DNA from 4 places in the Mesorhizobium sp. RCC_202 genome. Region 1 is predicted to be linked to each of the others. Evidence: riboswitches for the same ligand, from Rfam matches in the RefSeq annotation. Region 1 holds a riboswitch; each other region holds the start of a gene.

The links. Region 1 has a riboswitch for cobalamin ahead of AB6802_RS12585 (DUF1636 family protein). Riboswitches for the same ligand answer to the same signal wherever they lie in the genome.
Region 2: another riboswitch for cobalamin. It lies ahead of AB6802_RS07930 (CbtB domain-containing protein); the one in region 1 lies ahead of AB6802_RS12585 (DUF1636 family protein).
Region 3: another riboswitch for cobalamin. It lies ahead of AB6802_RS02485 (aromatic ring-hydroxylating dioxygenase subunit alpha); the one in region 1 lies ahead of AB6802_RS12585 (DUF1636 family protein).
Region 4: another riboswitch for cobalamin. It lies ahead of bluB (5,6-dimethylbenzimidazole synthase); the one in region 1 lies ahead of AB6802_RS12585 (DUF1636 family protein).

The regions. Positions count from the first base shown of each region.
Region 1 is NZ_JBFUPO010000004.1:506,798-511,002, forward strand. Features, by position in the region: gene AB6802_RS12575 (cobaltochelatase subunit CobN) at 1-986, opposite strand, end outside; gene cobW (cobalamin biosynthesis protein CobW) at 1,009-2,046, opposite strand; gene AB6802_RS12585 (DUF1636 family protein) at 2,049-2,474, opposite strand; cobalamin riboswitch at 2,514-2,718, opposite strand; gene AB6802_RS12590 (winged helix-turn-helix domain-containing protein) at 2,747-3,946, opposite strand.
Region 2 is NZ_JBFUPO010000003.1:137,008-141,212, reverse strand. Features, by position in the region: gene AB6802_RS07940 (hypothetical protein) at 29-1,021, opposite strand; gene AB6802_RS07935 (histidine phosphatase family protein) at 1,215-1,784, opposite strand; adenosylcobalamin (AdoCbl) riboswitch at 1,881-2,025, shown strand; gene AB6802_RS07930 (CbtB domain-containing protein) at 2,026-2,235, shown strand; gene AB6802_RS07925 (CbtA family protein) at 2,267-3,007, shown strand; gene AB6802_RS07920 (hypothetical protein) at 3,015-3,647, shown strand; gene AB6802_RS07915 (hypothetical protein) at 3,700-3,999, opposite strand; cobalamin riboswitch at 4,107-4,205, opposite strand, start outside.
Region 3 is NZ_JBFUPO010000001.1:545,733-549,937, forward strand. Features, by position in the region: gene AB6802_RS02470 (DUF680 domain-containing protein) at 1-171, opposite strand, end outside; gene AB6802_RS02475 (DUF680 domain-containing protein) at 243-446, opposite strand; gene AB6802_RS02480 (DUF680 domain-containing protein) at 516-722, opposite strand; cobalamin riboswitch at 1,221-1,422, shown strand; gene AB6802_RS02485 (aromatic ring-hydroxylating dioxygenase subunit alpha) at 1,533-2,780, shown strand; gene AB6802_RS02490 (2Fe-2S iron-sulfur cluster-binding protein) at 2,801-3,895, shown strand; gene AB6802_RS02495 (PqqD family protein) at 4,049-4,205, shown strand, end outside.
Region 4 is NZ_JBFUPO010000008.1:103,751-107,955, forward strand. Features, by position in the region: gene AB6802_RS19280 (pirin family protein) at 1-687, opposite strand, end outside; gene AB6802_RS19285 (DUF2277 domain-containing protein) at 697-963, opposite strand; gene AB6802_RS19290 (exodeoxyribonuclease VII small subunit) at 1,007-1,258, opposite strand; gene AB6802_RS19295 (histone deacetylase family protein) at 1,262-2,188, opposite strand; cobalamin riboswitch at 2,304-2,482, shown strand; gene bluB (5,6-dimethylbenzimidazole synthase) at 2,523-3,254, shown strand; gene AB6802_RS19305 (hypothetical protein) at 3,255-4,205, opposite strand, start outside.

The DNA of each region.
Region 1 (4,205 bases):
ATACGGCCGTCGAGCTCCGGCAGCACAACATGCATGGCGAGATCGGCCGGCGCCAGGCCGCGCTGGTTGTTTTCCCAGACGTCGCGGCGGGTGGTGGCGACGATGACCTGGAAGACGGGCACGCCGGCGCGGTCGAACAGGGTTTCGACGCCGGGTTCGGCGCCTGAGGCGAAGGCGGTCGCGGTGATGATGACGGCCGGTTTCAGCGATGCGATGGCGTCCTCGACGAAGACCAGCGACGTCGGGTCTTTCAGGCTGGAGACGAAGATCGGGACTGGGGCCAGGCCGCACTGACGGAGCGCTTCGACGAGTGCGTCGATGGGCGCGACGTCCGCGGCGAGGAGCATCGAGCGATAGAAGAGGATGGGTACAATGGAGACGCTGACATTGTCGGCGTCGAGTTCGCCAACGCCCGATGGCTTTCCGACAACTCCCAGCCCCGGCTCATAATATCCCGACTTCGGCACCGCCACCGGTCCCGCCACCGACGCAGCCGATCCAGCCAAGCGCGCCAGCCGCTGCATCAGTGCGCTCATATTTGCCGGGCCGCCCTCGCGGAAATAGCCGAGCAAGGCGTCCAGCTCGGCGCGGGGCAGCGTCGAGGCCTCGATCAGCCTTTGATCCTCGTCATGGCTTTCACCGGGCAGCAGCACGAGCTTGATGCCGCGTTCGCGCGCCACCGCCGCGAGCTGGTCGCAGCCGTAGCGCCACCAGTCGTAGCCGCCCAGGATGCGGATAAGGATGACCTTGGCGTGGCGGGCGACGCTGTCGATCCATAGATCGACGGACATCGGATGGCGCAGGTCGCGCAGCGCCGCGAGCCGCATCGAGGGCAAGCGGGCGGCGTCGGCTTTCCATGCCACCGCCAGGCCGGCGAGGTCGCTGTCGGTGAAGGACAGGGCCAAGATATCCGCCGGCGTCTGCCGCAGATCGACCGGCTCGGCGAGATCGTCGAGCGAGGCGGAGCTGGTGGTCAGTATGTGCATTTCGCCCCTAGGTCGGTTGGCGTCAGCCGGCGAGTATAGCCTCGATCGCCGGGCGGTTCAGCCCCTTGAGGCCGATGACGACGAGACGCGAGCGGCGGTCGTCCTCGGCGGTCCAGGCGCGGTCATAGTAATGGTTGACGCGCTGGCCGACGGCCTGCAGCAAAAGCCGCATCGGCTTGCCGCCGACTTCGACGAAACCTTTGACGCGCAACACGTTTTCCTGTTCGGCGGCGGTGGCGACACGCTTTGCCAGCTCGTCCGGATTGGCGATCGACGGGATGTCGACGATGAAGGTGTCGAAATCGTCATGCTCGTGGTCGAACGCGCCGTCATGATGCGATTTGCGGTTCTCGATGTCGTCCTCGACGGCGAGGCCGAGACCGAGCAGCACCGAGGGATCGACCTTGCCATGCGATGTCGGCACGATCTTCACGGCGCGGGCGGAGTGTTCGCCAATGATGGCGTTGGCGCGGGCCGAGCCGGCGGCGTCCATCAGGTCGTTTTTCGAGAGAATGATGAGGTCGGCGCAAGCGATCTGGTCCTCGAAGACTTCCTCGACCGGGTCGTCGTGGTCGAGGCTATCGTCCTGGGCGCGCTGCGCCTGTAAAGCATCCATGTCGCTGGCGACGCGGCCTTCGGCGAGCGCCGGGCCATCGACCACGGCAATGACGCCGTCGACGGTCACCCGGCTCTTCACCGTCGGCCACTGGAATGCCTGGACCAGCGGCTTCGGCAAAGCGAGGCCGGAGGTCTCGATCAGGATGTGGTCGACCTTGGGGGTGAGCGCCAGGATCTGGTCGAGCGCCGGCACGAAATCGTCGGCCACGGTGCAGCAGATGCAGCCATTGGCCAGTTCGACGATGTTTTCCTCCGGGCAGGTGTCGATGCCGCAGCCTTTGAGGATTTCGCCGTCGATGCCGATGTCACCGAACTCGTTGACGATGATGGCGATGCGCTTGCCGCCGGCATTCTCCAGCAGATGACGGACCAGGGTCGTCTTGCCGGCGCCGAGGAAGCCGGTGACGACGGTGCAGGGAATACGGGAAACGGAAGCGCTCATGGTCAGTCCTTCAGCATGTCGAGGGGAGGGATGCGGGCAACAAGGCCGCGCTTGAGGGAATCGGGGCGGCCGCGCCAGGGGATCAGGCCATCCGTCGACGTGGCGAAGAGCTTTGCGCCGGCAACGAGGTCGGCGCCGCTGGTCGCGCTCAGGTCGCCGAAGACATAGCTCCAGCAGCCGTCGCGCAGGATCGCCGCGCTCAGCCGCCGCTTGCAATTGCCGAGGCATTCGACCGTGCGGATGCGGATGTTGTCATCGGCTGCGGCGCGGCGGGTGTCATCGGCCAGCAATTCGCCGGCGCGGGGGTGGGCATCGGAGCCGGCCTCATTGCGGCAGGAAGCGCAGACGATGACCGTCACGCCGGCCAAAGCGTCGCCCTCGGACGAATTATCCGCTGGGCCAGCCGAAAAACTGCCGTTGTGGTCCAAAAAGCCGGGCTCCTTGCCCGGAAACCCGCCGGGCGATCGGATTGTTCTGTCGCAGACGGCAGGTCTCCTGGCTCGCGGATCATCGCCTTGGTTGGCCGCCTTCCCGGGAATTCCCAGTGGCTTTCGGCCTTGGCTCATCGCTTACAGTTGCGGGGACAGCCGCGGATTTGGGTTTTTGTCCCGCACCGCATTCCCTCTTGGCCCTTGCCGTTGCGGGCAAGGGACCGTCTGGAGGGATTTAGGCTTTTGCAGGCAGCGGTGTCAACGCGCGGTTACGACGCTGAAAGGTCGGCCAGTGGCTGCCCGAGGTCGCCCGCTGGCGTCACTTCGATGTGCTCCAAGCCGAGCCAGGCCTGCATCTGCTTCAATTCCTCGAAAAGCTGGGCGGCTGTCTCCGGCGGCGCTTCAGGCTCGGCATAGGCGGCATGGACGCGCAGCACACCCGCTGGACGGTCGGCTTTGAGGTCGACGCGGGCGACGATCGTGTCGCCGAGCAGGAAAGGCAGCACGTAATAGCCGTATTGGCGCTTGTCGGCAGGCGTGTAGATTTCGATGCGATAGCGGAAATTGAAAAGCCGCTCCGAGCGCGACCGTTCGAAAACGACGGGATCGAACGGCGCAAGCAAGGCGCGCGCCTCGATGCGGCGGGGAAAACGGGCGTCCTTGTGCAGATAAGCGGTCCTGTCCCAGCCTTCGACGCTTACGGGCAGCAACTCGCCCATTTCGACCAGTTCCTCGATGCGGTCCTTGGTGTCGCCGGGCGCCAGGCGAAAATAGTCGCGCAGGTCGCCATAGGTGGCGATGCCGTGGGCGCGGGCGGAAATGCGCAGCAATTCGCGGTGCGCGTCCTCGACGGAGGGGACAGGCAGGTCGAGCACGGCCTGCGGCAAAACGCGCGCCGGCAAGTCGTAATAGCGCTCGAAGCCGCGCCGGTAGGCGGTGGTGATGCGGCCAGCCCAGAACAGCCATTCGAAAGCGTGCTTGGCCTCGCTCCAGCCCCACCAGCCGCCGTTGCCCTTGTGGCCTTCTATGTCGGAAGCAGCGGTCGGCCCGCGTTCGGCGACTTGCTTATAGATTTCATCGATCATCCCGGTCCGCTCGCGTCCCCATTTGGCGAGGCCGAGATACATTTCGCCGCCCTGTTCGGCGCGCTGCATGCGCCAGCGCATCAGCGGCCAGGTCTCGACCGGCAGGAAGGACGCTTCATGCGCCCAGTATTCGAACACGGTGCGCTTGCGGGTGACGGCGGCGTTGTCGAGCAGCGCGAGCGGATAGGGGCCAAGGCGCGAATAGAGCGGCATATAGTGCGCGCGCACCACGGCGCTGACGGAATCGATCTGCAGCAAGCCGGTGCGGGAAAGCACGCGGGCAAGGTGTCGCCGATCGGGTGTGCCGCCGGGCCGCGGGTCGGTGAAACCCTGCGCGCCGAGCGCGATGCGCCGGGCCATAGGAAGCGAAATCTTGTCCTTCATCGAGGCGACCTTGCCCTGATCGTTTGCCGGATTTTTAGCCGGTGATTCCGGTGATGCTAGCAGGCAAATGGCGGGAGATGTGTCAGGAGACAGAAGTGGAGTAAAAAGAGAAGGAAATCAAACAGGAGCGGATCGGACCAGTTTCCTCCGATATGGCGTCCAGGGCGGTAATTTGAACAAGGTTTGACTTGCTTCGCTGAAACCGCTGCGCTAACCCTCGCCGCGTTGCAGCATGGGCCTCCTAAAACGGTTCAGCGGT
Region 2 (4,205 bases), on a different contig from region 1:
AAATTTCAGGCGATCGGCACGAAGCCGGTCACATAAACTGTCTGCCGATTTCAAAGGCGCTGGTGTCACGTGACGGAACACAGGTTCCCACTGTCTTTTCCGCTTTCAGCAGCATCGCATCGTGCACACTGCGGATGCCATTCTGGCGTGCGCTGGGATAGGTAACGCCACTGGCGCCCTGCTGAACGCCGCGGAAGAATTCGTCGACCGCCGCCCGCGTGGCGTCATTGAGGATACCGTCGGCCGGCGAGACGCAGAGCGCGCGCTGGATGCTTGCCACGCGAACATGGCTTAGCTTCGGCTCAAAGGACCCGATCGTATTGGTCTGCTCCACTACACGCTTGATTACGGGCTTGGCGGGCTGGCGCACTTCCTGGATGATTTCCGGCTTGCGCGGCAACGGGGAGTTGGTCCTCACGTCGATCTCGATGTTCGAGATCGAGCCGCCCTTGACCGGGGTCGCCGCCGCGTCCGCCACATGCTCGACGAGCTTCGCCTCGATCACCGGCGGCAGGCACAAAGAGAGATAGTCCTGGATCAGATGGTACGAGGCGGTCGGTGTGTCGATCTGGCTGGCCTTGGCGGCAACCGCGTCGCGATAGGCGCCCTGCAGCTTGCGCACGAAGGTCAGCGTCGTGGCGGGCGGCAGCTGGTAGAGATAGGTGCCGGCGGCGATGTCGGTGAGGTTGGAAGCGAGCCCGAAGGCCTGCGTCACGGCGACCATCGAAAGGCTCGAGGCGCCTGTCGCCGCGAGAATGGCGTTGGTGGTCTGGCTGAAAGCGCCGAGGCCGGCCTTCGTCGCTTCGCGGCGGCGATCCAGGTAGTAGAGCTCGCTGAAATACTCCATGCAGCGATCGTCGACATAGTTGAACCCAGCTTCGGTCAGGTCATAATAGGTGCCGCCGCCAGTATCGCGCGCCAGGGCATTCATGATCCGGCTGATGCGATTGCTCGACTGCTCGACGCTTGCCGCATCGATGACCGGCGGAACGCCGACATAGTGCTTTGTCGGATCGGCCATGCAGCCTTGAAGCGCGGCCATGAAAACAATGAAAAGCGAACGAATCCAAAGGAATCGCTTCACAGGCCAGCCCCCCGGCAATTATTGTATTTTTACCCTCTCAATAAGGATAACCTAACCTTAGAGGAAAACCTATAGGCATCATTGAATTGTCAACTGAGAAGTATTTCACACTTCGCGGCAATTGTTTCGTTCAGCCGGCGACGATCCCGCTCGCGCGCAAGACCCAGCGGCGGCCGTCGCTGCGTAAATCGGTGAGCGACAGCGGCTCGATGTCGATCTTCCACACCGACGACGACGGCGCGCCCAGGACATGGACGATGGCCGCGCGGATCACCACCGCATGGGTCACCGCGATGGTGTGACCGCCCTCGCCGGCCAGACGCTCGACCAGCGCGGCGCCACGTTGCGCCACGGCACTGAGCGTTTCGCCGCCATGCGGTGCCGCGTCCGGGTCGGCAAACCACGCCGCCATGCCATCGGGGTTCTCGGCCTGGACTTCCTCGAAGCTCCGGCCTGCCCAGCGGGCAAAATCCTGTTCGGCAAGCAGGGGCTCGACGCCCGCCTGGAGGCCAAGCGCTTGCGCCGTCTGCCGGGCGGCAAGCGCGGGGCTCGTCCAGACGCGGTCGGCGCGGCGAAGCGAAGCGGCCATCGTCCGGGCGCGCTCCACGGCTTGTGGCTCCAGCGCCTCGTCGTTCGGGAAACGGCCCTTGCGCATGCCGGGCGTAGCGCCGCTTGCGATCATCGTCAGGCGTGCGACCATGCGAAAAAGCCTCTGTGGATAGGCGTGGACCAGTGAAATTCGGGCTCACGAAGCCGTGCCGACAGCACATGTCGTTGACAGGCGAACGAAGTGCTGACAAGTGTTTTAGTGTGATACGAGATTGGAAGCCGGTGCGAATCCGGCACGGTCGCGCCACTGTGATCGGCGAAAGCCGAAAGTCAGGCCTTGTCTCGTAGCCATTTGTCGATCAACGGGACGCAGGATCCCAGGGGAGGTCAATATGTCCAACACCACTTTCGCACCCGGTTACGGCGCAACGCCAATTCCGGTCCGCGAACTTCTGCCCTGGGCCATCTTCGGCGGGCTGCTCTTGATGCTGGCGATCTACTTCGTCGGCGCGGAAGAAGGCGCGACATCGCTGATCCGCGGCATGTATGTGCACGAATTCGTGCATGACGGCCGCCACCTGCTCGGCTTCCCCTGCCACTAAAGCGGTTCAGCATCGCTGAAGGGGATTTGACATGGTTGGAAAACTTTTGCTGCGCGGCATGCTCGTCGGGCTTGTCGCGGGGCTGATCGCGTTTGCCTTCGCGCGCGTCTATGGCGAGCCGCAAGTCGACAAAGCCATCGCCTTCGAAGAATCGCAGGCCAAGGCCGCCAACGAGGCGCCCGAAGAAGAACTGGTCAGCCGGCCGACGCAGGCGGGCATCGGCCTTGCCACCGGCGTGCTGATCTATGGCGCGGCGCTTGGCGGGTTGTTCTCGCTGGTCTTCGCCTACGCCAACGGACGGCTGGGCTCGCTCGGCCCGCGCGGCACCTCGGCATTGCTGGCCGTGCTCGGCTTCCTCGCCGTGATCGTGGTGCCTCAGCTCAAATACCCGGCCAACCCGCCGGCGGTCGGCAACCCCGAAACGATTGCCTACCGGACGGAATTGTTCTTCATCATGATCGCGATCTCGATCGCGGCCATGGTGGCCGCGGTCGGCCTGGCGCAGCGGCTGTGGAGCCGGCTCGGCGGTTGGAACGCTTCGATCGTCGCGGCGCTCGCCTTCCTCGTCGTCTTCATGCTGGTCAAGGCGGCCCTTCCCGACATCAACGAGGTGCCGGAGAACTTCTCGGCGATCGTGCTGTGGCAGTTCCGCATCGCGTCGCTCGGCATCCAGCTCATCCTGTGGGCCGTGGTCGGACTTGTCTTCGGGGCCGTCGCCGAGCGTCAGCTTTCGGCCGGCAAGCAAGGCGGCGCCGCGCGCCGCTACGCCTGATATCCCGATGTATCGGCCGCCATGGTTTCGCGCCCTGGCGGCCGTTTTGTTTTTAACGGTCTGGCCCTCGCTTGCGGCTGTTTCGCCGGCGCAAGCCCATAGCGGTTCCTCGGCGCCGCCTCCTCCCGGCATCCAGATCCCCAGCCTGACGCATGGCCAGATGGCGGTGATCGCGCGTTATCGCAGCGACATCCTCGCGCTGGCGCGAGCGCAGACCGTGACCGACCCGACCTTCCGGCGGCTCTACAATCACGGCAATCTGCAATTCACCTATTGCCTGTGGGGCCTGATGCCGGGCAGCCTCGGCGACGAGCAGAGCCCGTTCAACGAGTGCAGCCACGCTTATCTCGCCACCGCCAAGGCGCTGCTCGCCTATATGGCGACGATGCCCGCCGCCGAGCGCGACGCCAAGGCGCTGATCTCCGACATCGACGCCGACATGGTGCGCAGCGGCGCCTCCTGGATCCTGTGCCAGTTCAGCGGCGAGAGCTTCAGCACCGGCGGGATCATCGAGCCACGCTGGAGCGACATGGTCTTCCACCTGCCGAGCCTTGCCGTGCTGATCGCCATGGGCGCAGCGCTCATCGCCACCGGGTGGTCGATTTTCGGTTCGCCCTTATCGCGCACGCGCGCGGTCTGAGCGACGGCCGGCCAGCCCAGGGCCTACCAGCGGCGCCACCGCGTCGGGAATTTCAGAGATTGCGGACGCGCGTCGGCCCGGCGCTGGTGCCGGCGACGACGGCCAGTAAGGTGCGCAGCCGCTGCACGTCGGGATGCAGCGAGCCGCAGCGGTCGATCAGCGCGACCTTGCTCAGCGCCGCCGCTTCCAGATCGGCCTCATGCGGCACCGACAGCAGCCAGTCGGCGAACACTTCTTCCGGCGGCGGCAATGGCGAAACGGCGCGCATCGTCGCCGCGTTGGCCCGGCGCATCCTGCGCGGGCGTTCCGGCCTGCCGGGCGCGAGCCCGGGTATTTCATTGTGCGAATCCATGTTCGTCCTTCTTTCGCAAGGACTGAACCTGGTGGTGATGGAGGAAAGTCACGGGCGGCACTGAGGCCGATCCGTATCCGCCTCTTGACCGCCCACCGCGATCAGTCGAGTTCAACTCTGCTCGAGGCTGGTTTCCGGGCTCCGAAGCTGTCCGTTGCGGGACCTGTCCCGACACCTTCCCAGGCTTGTCACCCAGTGGCTTGTTG
Region 3 (4,205 bases), on a different contig from region 1:
CGAGTTCAGCAACTTGTAGACCGTCGAGTCCGTGTCGATCGACGATGTACGCGTGGTGTCGACGGCGGGAGCCGGCTGGTTGGCGCCGCTGTTGCCGTAGTTGTCGCTGCCAGCAAAAGCCGAACCCGAAACGGCCAGAACGGCCACCGTGGCGAGAATGATCTTCTTCATTTTAGTAACTCCTGAATTCCTTGATTGGACCGAGACGGCGGGCAGACCCGCCGCCAGCCCAGATTCGGCTGTTAGTTGTTGCCGAAGAGATTGTGATCAGCGCCCGTGATGACGGGCTTCTGAGCAGCCGGCTCGGACTTGACCGAGGCCGTGTAAGACGAGTCGACCGCGACGGCCGGCTGGTTGGCGCCGTTGGAACCGTAGTTATCGCTGCCGGCGAAAGCGCTGCCGGAAACGGCCAAAAGGGCGGCGGCGGCGAGAATGATCTTGTTCATTTTAGTGCTCCTAAATTTTCTGATCCGACCGAGGCGGCGGGCAACCCGCCGCCGGTTCAAAGTCGGCTGTTAGTTGTTGCCGAAAAGGTTGTGGTCGGCGCCCGTCTTGACGGGTACCTGCGTGGCCGGCACGGCGTTACGAACCGATGCGGTGTAGGACGAGTCAACCGAAACGGCCGGCGGATTGGCAGCCTGCGAACCGTAGTTGTCGCTACCAGCGAAGGCGCTGCCGGAAATTGCCAGAAGGGCGGCGGCAGTGAGAACAATCTTTTTCATTTTTGCTACTCCAGTATCTTTATTCAGTCCGTCTAGCGGCGTGTCTTGGGAATGAAATCGCGTCGTTCGGACAGCCCCGATGTGGGTGACCCGATTGCCGGATTCCAATCACGAAGTTTTTCCATCTGGACCAAGAATCTACGTCTTGTAATTTTCCTAAGCATGCCCAACATCACATCTTTATGTAATTAATCCAATAGGTTACACGGATCACTCATTTAGCTCACCAAGTGTGTCAGGGTGCCAACGTTCACCCCGTCCTGCACGCACCGTCAACAGAAACGAACCGTTCGGTTCGATTTTAGAACCTCCTAATAGTCACTTTTCGATACTATTAACCACTTTGAAGCCGGTTACCGATCGGCGCGACGTCATTTCAGAGCGGCGATTCGCTTGCCTGATCGCTGAACCGAATATCGGCACGACAAGCCGGTAGCCGTGTCGCGCCGCATGGATGCGATGTCGTTTTCATACCGGCGGGACCATGGCGTGTCGTGGTTAGATGATCTCATCTCAGGTGCCCTTCGTCGTGACGGAGCGGAGAATTGGGAAGCCGGTCGAATTCCGGCGCTGCCCCCGCAACGGTGGTGGAGTGAAATCGCAACGGGAGACCACTGGGCCATTGGCCTGGGAAGGTGTCGCGATCGCCCGCAAGGGCAACTCCAGAGCCCGGAAACCAGCCCGAGACATTTGAACTCGACTGATCGCGGTGGGCGATCAAGAGGCGGATGGCGCGTGCCGGTTTTTTTGCCGGCGGTCGCCCTTCTTCTCCATCTCCACCAGTTCAGTCCTTGATGATGAGGACAGGACATGGATGCGCGCAATGACATGCTGAGGCTCCTGCAGGGCCGCAAGCCCGGCTATTCGCTGGAACAGCCTTTCTACACCGACACCGACTTCTTCAAGCTCGACATGGAGCTGATCTGGTACCGCGACTGGCTGTTCATCGGCCATGATTGCGAGCTGCCGAAGCCGGGCAGCTTCATCACCGCGCAGATCGGCGATTATCCGATCGTGCTGGTGCGCGACCAGAAGGGCAACATCAACGCCTTCCACAATTCCTGCCGCCATCGCGGCAGCCGCGTCTGCAACACCGACAAAGGCACGGCGGCGAAGCTGGTATGCCCCTATCATCAGTGGACCTATGAACTCGACGGGCGTTTGCTGTTCGCCCGCCAGATGGCGGACGGCTTCGACAAGAGCCAGTTCGCATTGAAGCCGATCGCCTGCGAAAGTGTGGCCGGCTACATTTTTATCTGCCTGGCAAAGGAACCGGCCGACTTCGTCCCGACGCGCGCCATGATCGAGCCATACCTTGCGCCGCATCGCCTTGCCGAGACCAAGATCGCCTTCGAGAGCACGATCATCGAGAAAGGCAACTGGAAGCTGGTCTGGGAAAACAACCGCGAGTGCTATCACTGCGCCGGCAACCATCCCGAACTGTGCAAGACTTTCCCGGAAGCCCCGACGGTGACCGGCGTCAACGGCGCCGAGAGCGATCCGGAAATGGTCGCCCACTGGGCGAAATGCGAGGCGGCAGGACTGCCGAGCAAATTCCGCATCGACCCGGCCGGCCAGTATCGCGCCACCCGCGCGCCGCTGCTGCGCGACGCCGTGAGCTACACCATGACGGGAAAACGCGCCGTCCGGAAGAACCTATCGCTCGATGTCAATGCAGACCGCATCGGCACGCTGATGCACTACCACTACCCGACGACCTGGAACCACATCCTCATCGATCATGCGGTGACCTTCCGCGTGCTGCCGATCAGCGCCACCGAAACGGCGGTGACAACGAAATGGCTGGTGCACAAGGACGCGGTCGAAGGCGTCGACTACGACCTTGCCGAACTCACCCATGTATGGACCGAAACCAACGATCAGGACCGCCGCATCGTCGAGGAGAATGCTTTCGGCATCCTGTCGCCGGCCTATGAGCCGGGTCCGTATTCGGAGCTGCATGAGGGCGGCGTGATCCAGTTTGTCGACTGGTATGCGCGTTTCATCGGGCCGCGGCTTGCTGAAGACGGCCGGCCGGCGCTGCGCAGCGTCGCCTGAGGGCCGAGAGGATGAACGCCATGACCGAACTTGGCCTCTACCGCCATCTCGACGAGATGACGCCCTGGAACGACCGGCTGCAGATGCTGGAGGTGATCGGCGTCAGCGACGAGGCGTCCGACGTAAAAACCTTCACTTTCCGTTCCGACAACCAGACATGGTTCCGCTACAAGCCCGGCCAGTTCATCACGCTGGAATTGCCAGTGGCCGACGGGCCGCTGATGCGCACCTACACGCTGTCGTCGTCACCGTCGCGGCCGTTCTCGATCGCGGTGACAGTGAAGGCGCAAACGGGGAGCATCGGCACGCGCTGGATGTTCGACAATCTGAAACCCGGCGCGCGGGTAAAGGCCTACGGACCGGCGGGCGATTTCTCCCTGCACAGTCATCCGGCCGCGAAATATCTGCTCATTTCGGCCGGATCCGGCATCACGCCGATGATGTCGATGCTGCGCTGGCTGAATGACTGTGCGCCATGGACCGATGTCGGCTTCGTCAATTGCGCGCGGCGGCCAGAAGAGATCATCTTCCGCAAGGAGCTCGAGCTACTCGGCACCCGCATGCCCGGCCTGTCGCTCGGGTTCATGATCGAGGAACGGTCGAGCCGCGAGGGCTGGTTCGGCCATATGGGACGCATCGACGCTATCAGGCTGCCGCTGCTTGCCCCCGATTTCCGCGAGCGGGAAGTCTTCTGCTGTGGCCCCGATCCGTTCATGCGTGCGGTGCGCCAGATGCTGGAAGCCTCGGGTTTCGATATGAGCCGCTTCCACCAGGAGAGTTTCGCGGCGCCGGTCGTCGAGGAAATCCCGCCGCCATTCGCGTCACCGGATGGCGAAAGCGCGCCGGTCGAGGCGGTGACGCCCGTCCGCTTCGCGCTGTCGGGCGTCGATGCCGAATGCGTTGCCGGCCAGACCGTACTGCAGACGGCGCGCGCCTCGGGTGTGCGCATACCGGCGGCTTGCGAGTTCGGCCTTTGCGGCACCTGCAAGGTGAAGAAGGTGTCGGGCGATGTCGAGATGAGCCACAATGGCGGCATCCTCGACCACGAGATCGATGACGGCTTCATCCTCGCCTGCTGCTCGAAGCCATTGTCGGCGCTGGAGATCGAGGCCTGACGCGTACCAAACCAGGAACTTGATCCCGCAGATCGTCAGCAACACGTGAATGGCTATCACCTTGCCAGTGGACGCCCGAAAGTTTACAGGCGTTATCGAGGGATAGGCGGCAACCAGCGCGTCCGGGCTGGGTTTGCGGAGCGGGGTCAGGACATGCATCGTTTTGATGTCTATGCGGTTGCGAGCAAGGATATCGTCTTCGAATCCTTCGATGGCGAAGCTGTCGTGCTCGATCTTTCCAACGGAAAATATTTCGGCTTTTCCGACTCCGGCAGCGCGGTCTGGCAGGCATTGTCCTCGGGGGTCGGCA
Region 4 (4,205 bases), on a different contig from region 1:
CGGGAAGCGGTCGCCGGCGATCGAGACCTCGCCTTCGAGCGTATAGATGGCGCGCTCCTCGGCATCCGCCGGGATTTTCACGCTGGCGCCGCCCGCCAGCATGAGATCGGCATAGAGCGTGTCCGATGCGGTCGCGACCGGTGAGCGCAGACCGGAGAATTCGCCGATCACCACGCGACCGCTGACGCCTTCGGCGTCGATTTCCGGCAAGCGGATCGCCGCGGTGTTCTCGAACAGCGGAGCAACCTCTTCCTTGCCGTCGGGCAGCGCCAGCCAGGTCTGCAGGCCGGAGATCGACATCGGCGCCCCGCGCAACTCGTCAGGCGTACGCTCGGAATGCACGATGCCACGCCCCGCGGTCATCAAATTCACGTCGCCCGGCGCGATCACCATTTCGGTGCCGAGCGAATCGCTATGCCTGATCTTGCCGTCGAACAGATAGGTGACGGTGGACAGCCCGATGTGCGGATGCGGGCGCACATCCAGCGCCTGGCCGGCGCGCAGGATGGCCGGACCCATGCGGTCGAAGAAGATGAACGGCCCGACCAGCCGGCGTCTTGCCGTCGGCAATGCGCGGCGCACCTCGAAGCCGCCAATGTCCTTGGCGTTGGGGATGACCATCAATTCGATCTGATCGCAGGCGAAGGCATCGCCGGGCTCGGGATCGTTTCCAGGAAAGAAGCTCATATCGACCTCTCAGGCGAAGCGCAGCGCCGACCTGGCTTTCGCCTTGGCCGCCTCTTCCTCGCGGTTGCGTGGTTCCTGGTTGGTCTCGAGCGAATCGAGCAATTCGCGAGCAACGGCCGCGATCGCCTCGACGGCATGATGGAAGGCGTGCTCGTTGCGTTTTGAGGGTTTGGTCGATCCGCTCAGCTTGCGCACGAACTGCAGTGCGGCGTCATGCACTTCGTCATTGGTCGCCGGCGGTTCGAAATTGGCCAGGGTCTTGATGTTGCGGCACATAGCTTGAACTCCTTACCTGCTTTCTCTGCCCGACCTGCTTCATTTACTCGGCGTCGAGCGGCTCCGTCCCCACCGGCTTGCCGTCGCGCGACAGCCTGATCTTCTCGACCTTGTCCTCGGCGGCCTTCAGCAACCGGTCGCAATGGGCCTTCAGCGCTTCACCGCGCTCATAGATCTTGATCGACTGGTCGAGCGGAACGTCGCCGCGCTCCAGATCATCGACGATCTTCTCCAGCGCGTCGAGCGCCTGTTCGAAGCTCATCGCCTTGACGTCCTCATTGCCTTCGACAGCCATACTTTATCCCTTCATCAGCCGCCCGACATGGGCAGCGACTGAAAATGCCAGTCCTTGCAGATCGTAGCCGCCTTCGAGCAGGCTGACGAGCCGGTTGCCGCTGTGGCGGCCGGCGCGTTCCATCAACTGGCCGGTCGCCCAGTCGAAATCGTCCTCTGTCAGGTTGATCTCGGCCAGCGGGTCACGATGGTGCGCATCGAAACCGGCGGAAATGATGATCAGATCCGGCGCAAAGGCGTCGATCGAGGGCAGCACGCGCGACAGGAAGGCGTCGCGGAACAAATCGCTGCCGGTGCGCGGCGCCAGCGGCGCGTTGACGATGTTGCCGGCGCCGGTCTCGCTCCTGGCGCCGGTGCCCGGATAAAGCGGCATCTGATGCGTCGAGCAATAGAGCACCGACGGATCGTCCCAGAAGATGTCCTGCGTGCCGTTGCCGTGGTGGACGTCCCAGTCGACGATGGCGACGCGCTCGGCCTGATGCTTCTTCTGCGCATAGCGCGCGGCGATGGCCGCCGTGTTGAACAGGCAAAAGCCCATCGCCGTGGCCTTTTCGGCATGGTGTCCAGGCGGGCGGGCGGCAACGAAGACGTTTGCCGCGCGGCCCTCGAAGACATCGTCGACAGCCGCGTTGGCGGCGCCGATCGCCGTCACCGCGGCCTGCCAGCTCTTCGGGCTGGCGCTGGTATCGGCGTCGATCGGGGCGATGCCGCTCTCGGGGATCGCGGCGCGGACACGCTCAACGTGATCCTCGGGATGCGCGTAAAGGATCGTCGCCTCGTCGCCTTCCGGCGCCTCGACGCGGTCGAGCGCCGAAAACGCCTCGTCGTCCAGCACGCGCTCGATGGCGCGCAGACGGTCGGGACGCTCGGGGTGGCCGGGCGGCGTGATGTGTTCGAGAAAGATCGGATGCGTGTAGAGACGTGTAGCCATGGCCTCTAATCTAGGGGCCCAAGGCCGCGATGGCCATGTTTGAATGCCGAATGGCTGGGGACAATCGCGCCTTGCCGTGTCGCTGACGGCATTGGCGCGGCGCTTGGTTCACGCTAAGGTCGCATCGCTGCCTGGTGCCCGCGACGCGGGAGAATCGGGAACACGGTTTCATTCCGTGGCGTGCCCAACGCTGTGAGGGGGACCGCGCCGGCAAACGCCACTGTCGTTGACGGGAAGGCGCCGGACGCGGGTCGATCCCGAGCCAGAAGACCGGCCTGGCAGACATGGTCACCCGCTTGGTCAGGCGGGGGCTGCTTATCGCAGGGGAAAAGCGATGCAAGCACTTGCGCCCGCCATCGGCGGCGATGACTTTGACCAATTGGCGCGCGACGCTGTCTACCGGGCGATGTTCACCAGGCGTGACGTGCGCAGCCATTTCGTTAGCGACGATCTCGACGATGGCGTGCTGGCGCGGCTGCTCACCGCCGCCCACCATGCGCCATCGGTAGGCTACATGCAGCCGTGGAATTTCATCGTCATCCGCGACGCGACCAGACGGCGACAGGTGTGCGATCTTTTCCTTGCCGCGCGCGAACAGGAACTGCCGGCGATCGAGGCGGAGCGGCAGGCGCTCTACCGCAAGCTGAAACTCGAAGGCATCTGCGAGAGCGCGCTCAATCTGTGCATCACCTGCGACCGGCAGCGTTCGAAGGACTCGCCGCTCGGGCGCTGGCACAATCCGGAGATGGACCTCTACAGTACCGTCTGCGCCGTGCAGAATTTCTGGCTGGCGGCGCGCGCGGAAGGTGTCGGCGTCGGCTGGGTCAGCATCATCGAGACGGAGGCGCTGAAGCAGCTTCTGTCGATCCCCGAACATGTCACGCCGATCGCTTATCTCTGCGTCGGCCGCGTCTCGGAATTCGCGCCGAAGCCGGATCTCGAAACGCATGGCTGGGGCAAGCGCCTGGCCTTGTCGGAACTGGTGATGAGCGAGACGTTTCGCGGCGCCGGCGAGGCGCCGCTCAAATCGGCGATTGCAAGACTTGGCGGCGCTCCAAAGAGCTGATCAAGCGGCCCGGGGCGTATCCCAGCGCGAGCCGCCGCCGAAAGAGCCGAGCGCCTTGTCGCGCAATTCCCGGAATTTCGACGATGCCTCTGCCAGGTGGCGGTCCCATTCCGGATTGGGGGTCTGGCCCTCGATGGCGTCGAAATAGACCTGCATCAGCGAGGCGATTGCGAACGGCTCGATGAAAGCCGCCTTGAAGGCCCAGGCAAAGACGATGGCCAGCACGAAGGCCCAGCCGGCGAGTTGTCCCGGCATCACCCAGAGGATCGCGGCGGCCGGCGCCAGCATCAACAGGAAGATAACGAAGGACAGGCCCCACATGATCACCGCCAGCCAGACTGCGTTCTTGACCATGTGCTTGCCGTTCTGCGCGTAAAGCACGACACCTTGCCGCGCCGTCTCGAAAGGCGAGTTCGAATTGATGCGAATGTTGTAGCCGAGGATGATCTCGTCGACATAGGTCAGCGACAGACGGATGACGGTGTTGATGAAGCTGACCAGGCCGCTCAAGCCCGGAATGGGCAGGAAGGCGGCGATGCCGCCGATCAGGCCGGTGATGGCGCGGATGGCGCCCTTGACCAGCTGGTCGACGACGAAAAGGATGTTGGCCTCGGCAAAACGCTGGGTCACCACTTCCTTGGCATAGGCGATCTGGCCCTGGCCGTCGGGCACATCGTGGCCGTCGATCAGGTGGACCATGACGGCGATGTGGCCGGCCTTGAGCACATAGAGGATGTATTCTCGGATCCAGTAGACGGCGATCGAGACGATGCCGAAGCCGACAACGCCGCCCCATAGCGCAAACGACGCCGGACCGTCAGGATCGGTGGAGATGTGGCCGACGCCATAGCCGACGCTGGCGCCCGTGCCGGTCGCCATGATGTAGGCAATCGTGATGCCGAAATAGACGATCATGCGGAAGACGATGAACGGCCATGTCCGCATCATGAT